Regions from separate parts of the Pseudomonas sp. IT-P74 genome, predicted to be linked through region 2. Evidence: predicted binding sites of a transcription regulator. Region 2 holds the regulator's gene; each other region holds the start of a gene.
What was found. The regulator sigma-54, encoded in region 2, starts transcription at its own class of promoters, with help from an activator protein. The targets are predictions, from matches to a motif close to ANTGGCATNNANNTTGCTNT.

Region 1 (2,263 bases), on a different contig from region 2:
AGAAATCACGCGTCATCGTTACCGACCATCGCGAGCAAGCTCGCTCCTACAGGGGATCAGCGTAGCGCTGCGATGGCGTCTACCGACTCGCGAATCAGCGCCGGGCCTTTGTAGATGAAGCCCGAGTAGATCTGCACCAGGCTCGCGCCTGCGGCGATTTTCTCTGCCGCGTGCTTGCCTTCGGTAATGCCGCCCGCCGCAATGATCGGCAAACGCCCGCCCAGCTCCGACGCCAGCACTTGCACGGTGTGGGTGCTCTTGTCACGAACCGGCGCACCGGACAGACCGCCGGCTTCTTCGCCATGCTCCATGCCTTCGACGCCTACGCGGCTCAGGGTGGTGTTGGTGGCGATGACGGCATCCATCCCGGTTTCGATCAGCGCTTGCGCAACTTGTGCGGTTTCTTCGTCGTTCATGTCCGGCGCAATCTTGATCGCCAGCGGTACATGTTTGCCATGACGCAATGCCAGTTCCGCGCGGCGTTCGGCCAGATCGGCCAGCAACTGCTTGAGCGAGTCACCGAATTGCAGGCTGCGCAGGCCCGGTGTGTTCGGCGAACTGACGTTGACTGTCACATAGCTGGCGTGGGCGTAGACCTTGTCCAGGCAGATCAGGTAGTCGTCCACGGCACGCTCGACCGGCGTATCGAAGTTCTTGCCGATGTTGATGCCCAGCACGCCTTTGTACTTGGCCGCCGCCACGCGGGCCAGCAGGTGATCGACGCCGAGGTTGTTGAAGCCCATGCGGTTGATGATCGCCTCGGCTTCCGGCAAGCGGAACAAACGTGGCTTCGGATTGCCCGGCTGCGGACGCGGCGTAATGGTACCGATTTCGACAAAACCGAAACCCAGCTGGGCGAAACCGTCGATGGCCGCGCCGTTCTTGTCCAGGCCCGCGGCCAGCCCCACCGGATTCGGAAAGTCCAGGCCCATGACATTCACCGGCAGCTTCGCCGGGGCCTTGCACAGCAAGCCGTTGAGCCCAAGACGCCCGCCCGCGCCGATCAGGTCCAGGGACAGATCGTGGGAGGTTTCCGGGGAGAGTTTGAACAACAGCTGACGGGCCAGGGTGTACATGGGCGGATTTGACTCGATTGGCGGCGAATTGAGGCGGCGATTATAGCCGGGCAACGGGGTGGCAAGCGAGGCGCGTGATCAAATCAGCGGTTAATGGCATATGCCTTGCACCACTCTGGGCACCAACACCCATGCCAACGACGGAATGGGTGCAAAGACAATGGCGTCGTCCCCGGCCTGCTCATGCAAGAACTCGGGACGACGTTTTTTTTGCAAGGTGAACACGCGATGAACGAACCGTCAGCCGGCCCTCTGGCCTGGGTCAATGGCAGCGATGCCCCGGAGAAAACCGAAATCAATCTCGGCTTCATGGCCCTGAGCGACTGCGCCTCGGTGGTTGTCGCCGCCACCCAGGGCTTCGCCCAGCCCCACGGATTGACCCTGAACCTCAAGCGTCAGTCGTCCTGGGCCAACCTGCGGGACAAACTGGTCAGCGGCGAACTCGACGCCGCCCACAGCCTCTATGGCCTGATTTACGCCGTTCACCTGGGCATAGGCGGCGTGGCCGCGACCGACATGGCCGTGTTGATGGGCCTGAATCAGAACGGCCAGAGCATCAACCTGTCCCGCGGTTTGCAAGCGCTTGGAGTGACCAGTCCTGAAGCACTGGATCGGCACGTGCACCAAACTCGCTCAAAACTCACCTTCGCCCAGACGTTTCCCACCGGCACCCACGCCATGTGGCTGTATTACTGGCTCGCCAGCCAAGGCATACACCCGCTGCTGGATGTCGACAGCGTGGTGGTGCCGCCGCCGCAGATGGTCGCGCACCTGCGGGCTGGACGAATCGACGGGTTTTGCGTCGGCGAACCCTGGTCCGCCAGCGCCGTACAGCAGGATCTCGGCTTTACCCTGGCCACTACGCAGAACATCTGGCCCGATCATCCGGAAAAGGTCCTCGGCTGCACCCGTGCGTTCGTCGAGCAATACCCCAATACCGCGCGGGTACTGGTGATGGCGGTTCTGGAAGCCAGCCGCTTCATCGAAGAAAGCACCGAGAATCGCCGCAGTACCGCACAATTGCTCAGTGCCGCGCAGTACCTTGACGCACCACTGGACTGCATCGAACCACGCTTGCTGGGCGAGTACGCCGACGGCCTTGGCCACCGCTGGCAAGACCCGCACGCGCTGCGCTTGCATGGGGATGGCGAGGTCAACCTGCCGTACCTGTCCGACGGCATGTGGTT
Region 2 (2,263 bases):
CCTGACCGGCCCACTCACCAGCGCCTCGTGCCGACAAGCGTGGTCAGCCCCCGACAAGGGCAGCGCAGCAACACAACTTTATAGTTTTTTATTGTTACAGCGCTCTAGGCAAATCCTTCAGTTTCAGGCATATAATTTGCTTAAGTTTGGCGCCCCGGCGCCCTGTAGTGGATGGCGCATGTGCGCCGGCGAATAAGGTGTTAAGCCCCTGCCATGAAACCATCGCTAGTCTTGAGAATGGGCCAGCAGCTGACGATGACACCGCAGCTGCAACAGGCCATCCGCCTGCTCCAATTGTCGACCCTGGACCTGCAACAGGAAATCCAGGAGGCCCTGGAGTCCAATCCGATGCTCGAACGCCAGGAAGAAGGCGACGACTTCGACAACTCCGACCCCTTGGCCGACAACGCCGAACAAAAGCCCAACACGGATATTCAGGAACCTTCCTACCAGGAAAGCGCCCCTACGGTTGATAACCTTGAGGAAGGCGACTGGAACGAACGCATTCCCAACGAACTTCCCGTCGATACTGCCTGGGAAGACGTTTACCAGACCAGCGCCAGCAGCCTGCCCAGCAACGACGATGACGAGTGGGACTTCACCACCCGCACATCGGCCGGCGAAAGCCTGCAGAGCCACTTGCTGTGGCAACTGAACCTGGCCCCGATGTCCGACACCGATCGCCTGATCGCCGTGACCCTGATCGACTGCATCAACAATCAAGGTTACCTGGACGAAACCCTCGAGGAGATCCTCGAAGCCTTCGACCCGGAACTGGACATCGAACTGGACGAAATCGAAGCCGTCCTGCACCGCATCCAGCAATTCGAGCCTGCCGGCATCGGCGCCCGCAACCTGGGCGAATGCCTGCTGCTGCAATTGCGCCAGCTGCCTGCCAAGACCCCTTGGCTGGCCGAGGCCAAGCGCCTGGTCACCGATTACATCGACCTGCTTGGCAGCCGCGACTACAGCCAGTTGATGCGTCGCATGAAGCTCAAGGAAGACGAACTGCGCCAGGTCATCGAACTGGTCCAGAGCCTCAACCCGCGCCCGGGCTCGCAGATCGAGTCCACCGAAGCCGAGTATGTCGTTCCTGACGTCATCGTGCGCAAGGACAACGAGCGCTGGCTGGTGGAGCTCAATCAGGAGTCGGTGCCACGGCTGCGGGTCAATGCCCAATACGCCGGTTTCGTGCGCCGCGCCGACACCAGTGCCGACAACACCTTCATGCGCAATCAGTTGCAGGAGGCCCGCTGGTTCATCAAGAGCCTGCAAAGCCGCAATGAAACCCTGATGAAGGTTGCCACCCAGATCGTCGAGCATCAGCGCGGGTTCCTCGAATATGGCGACGAAGCCATGAAGCCGCTGGTCCTGCATGACATCGCCGAAGCGGTCGGCATGCATGAATCGACGATTTCACGGGTGACCACCCAGAAGTTCATGCACACCCCCCGGGGCATTTATGAACTGAAGTACTTTTTCTCCAGTCACGTAAGCACCTCCGAAGGCGGCGAATGCTCGTCCACGGCGATCCGGGCGATCATCAAAAAACTGGTTGCAGCGGAAAATCAGAAAAAGCCGTTGAGTGACAGCAAGATCGCTGGTTTACTGGAGGCACAAGGCATTCAGGTGGCTCGCCGCACCGTCGCCAAGTACCGCGAATCCCTCGGGATCGCGCCTTCGAGCGAACGCAAGCGGTTGATGTAGAGCCACGCCACAGCGTTCCAGTGGTAGATCATCTGATCTACCGCTTTATGCACTGGCAACGAAGGAGAAGCTGTATGCAAGTCAACATCAGTGGACACCAACTGGAAGTGACCGAACCTCTTCGCACCTACATCGGCGAAAAACTCGAACGATTGGAGCGACATTTCGACAAGATCACTAATGTGCAGGTCACGATGACCGTCGAAAAACTGAAGCAGAAAATCGAAGCCACGCTGCATATTCCCGGGAATGAAGTGGTCGCCAACGCGGAACATACCGATATGTACGCCGCGATCGACGCACTCACCGACAAGCTGGATAAACAACTCAAAAAGCATAAGGAAAAGACCCAGAGCCTCCTCCAGGGCGCAACCGGTCGTTAACACTCCCTACCCATGATCCGACTTGAAAGTATCCTGACCCCCGGCCGTTCCCTGGTGAACGTGCCGGGAGGCAGTAAAAAGAAAGCCCTCGAACAAATTGCCAATCTGATCGCCCGCGAAGTGCCGGCCCTGGAGATGCAAGATGTCTTCGAGGCACTGATCGCCCGTGAAAA
Region 3 (2,263 bases), on a different contig from region 2:
GACGAGTTCGAACGGGTCAACATGGGCCAGTTGCGGATGGGGGTGCAGATTGTTGCCACCGACCTGTCCGGCACCATGCTGAACAACTGCAAGACCGGCGAGTACGACAGCCTGGCCATCGGCCGCGGTCTGTCGCCTGAGCGGCTGCAGCGTTACTTCGACCCGAAAGGGCCGGGGCGCTGGGCGATCAAGGCACCGATCAAGAGCCGTGTGGAATTTCGCTCGTTCAACCTGCTGGACAGCTATGCGGCCCTCGGCAAGTTCGACATCGTGTTTTGCCGCAACGTGTTGATCTACTTCTCCGCCGAGGTGAAGAAGGACATCCTGTTGCGCATCCACAGCACGTTGAAGCCGGGCGGTTATCTATTCCTCGGTGCTTCCGAAGCGCTGAACGGCTTGCCGGATCATTACCAGATGGTCCAGTGCAGCCCGGGGATCATTTACCAGGCGAAGTGATTCTGTTGGTGTTGTCAAAAAAACGGGAGTCCTCAGGGGCTCCCGTTTTTTTGTCTGCTGATTTTTCGCCAGCACTGCATTCTCCTGTAGGAGCGAGCCTGCTCGCGATGGCGTCCTGACAGTTGAACTCAACGTTGCCAGATAAACCGCTATCGCGAGCAGGCTCGCTCCCACAGTGGCCGGTGGTGTTCTGAAAGGGTGAGGAGGCGGCAGAAAAGCGGCATGCGGCGGAAAACCGTTGCCGCTTTTCTGGCATTGCCGCGTTGCCATGTCCGGGAAAGCCCCGGTTTTCGGGGGTTTTTGAATTGGCATGGGGCTTGCTAAGTTGATCCTACGAAAAATCAGGTCACCCGAAGGTTTCCCGACATGAGCATCAGCTTCGATAAAGCGCTCGGTATCCACGAACAAGCCCTGGGCTTCCGCGCCCAGCGTGCCGAAGTCCTGGCCAATAACATTGCCAACGCCGATACCCCGAACTACAAGGCTCGGGACCTGGACTTCTCGAAAGTGCTCGCCGAGCAGAACGAGAAAACCAAAAGCGGCACCTTCGCCTTGAACATGACCAACAGCCGTCATATCGAGGCTGAAGGCCTGGGCAATGGCGACGAATCGTTGCTGTATCGCACGCCGATGCAACCGTCGATCGACCAGAACACCGTGGATGCTCAACTTGAACAGTCGAACTACGCGGAAAACGCGATCGGCTTCCAGGCCAGCTTCACCCTGCTCAACAGCAAATTCAAAGGGCTGGTGTCAGCCCTGCGCGGAGAGTAAGCCATGTCTCTATCCAGTGTTTTCAACATTGCCGGTAGCGGCATGAGTGCGCAGACCACGCGCTTGAACACCGTCGCTTCGAACATCGCCAACGCCGAGACCGTCTCGTCGAGCATCGACCAGACCTACCGTGCGCGCCACCCGGTATTCGCCACCATGTTCCAGGGCGGGCAGAGCGGCGGCAGCGACTCGCTGTTCCAGAGCCAGGACGCCGCCGGTGAGGGCGTGCAGGTGCTGGGTGTGGTCGAAGACCAGAGCAACCTCGAAGCGCGCTACGAGCCGAACCATCCGGCGGCCGATGCCAAGGGTTACGTCTACTACCCGAACGTCAACGTGGTTGAAGAAATGGCCGACATGATTTCCGCGAGCCGTTCGTTCCAGACCAACGCCGAAATGATGAACACCGCCAAAACCATGATGCAGAAGGTCCTGACCCTCGGTCAGTGATAAGGGGCGACTCAGATGAGTGTTACCGATTCCACCAGTGGTTTGAGCCTCAAGGACATCCTGGCCAACTCTTCGGTCAAGACCACCACCACGACTGATGGTCTTGCGTCGGCAACCGGCAGCGCCACGGGCAACAAAGCTCTGGGCAAGGATGCATTCCTGCAGTTGCTGGTGACCCAGCTGAAAAACCAGAACCCGCTGGAGCCGCAAGACAACGGTGCTTTCGTGGCCCAGTTGGCGCAGTTCAGCAGCCTGGAAGGCATCACCTCGCTCAACGACACCGTGAGCGGGCTGGCCAGCAACTACAACTCGTCCCAGGCATTGCAGGCTTCTTCGCTGGTGGGGCGTTCGGTCATTGCACCCGGTGACAAGGCTGTGGTCGACACGTCGAAGAGCCTCAGCGGTACGGTGGTGGTGCCATCGTCGGTGGCCGCCGCGACCCTGAAGATCACTGATGCGGACGGCAAGACCGTACGCACCATCGACCTGGGTGCTCAGAAAGCAGGCAACGCCAGCTTCATCTGGGACGGCAAGAATGACGCGGGGGAAACGGTCGCTGCAGGTACGTACACCTTCGGTGCTACCA

Region 1: a site for sigma-54 is predicted at 1,169-1,188, ahead of ACM6J5_RS04900 (CmpA/NrtA family ABC transporter substrate-binding protein). Genes of this name have one in related genera too.
Region 3: a site for sigma-54 is predicted at 761-780, ahead of flgB (flagellar basal body rod protein FlgB). Genes of this name have one in related genera too.

Annotation. Positions count from the first base shown of each region.
Region 1 is NZ_CATKQD010000005.1:61,240-63,502, reverse strand. Features, by position in the region: gene ACM6J5_RS04905 (quinone-dependent dihydroorotate dehydrogenase) at 57-1,076, opposite strand; gene ACM6J5_RS04900 (CmpA/NrtA family ABC transporter substrate-binding protein) at 1,305-2,263, shown strand, end outside.
Region 2 is NZ_CATKQD010000093.1:148,516-150,778, forward strand. Features, by position in the region: gene ACM6J5_RS28435 (RNA polymerase factor sigma-54) at 214-1,707, shown strand; gene hpf (ribosome hibernation-promoting factor, HPF/YfiA family) at 1,782-2,090, shown strand; gene ptsN (PTS IIA-like nitrogen regulatory protein PtsN) at 2,103-2,263, shown strand, end outside.
Region 3 is NZ_CATKQD010000033.1:393,105-395,367, reverse strand. Features, by position in the region: gene cheR (protein-glutamate O-methyltransferase CheR) at 1-456, shown strand, start outside; gene flgB (flagellar basal body rod protein FlgB) at 823-1,230, shown strand; gene flgC (flagellar basal body rod protein FlgC) at 1,234-1,677, shown strand; gene flgD (flagellar hook assembly protein FlgD) at 1,693-2,263, shown strand, end outside.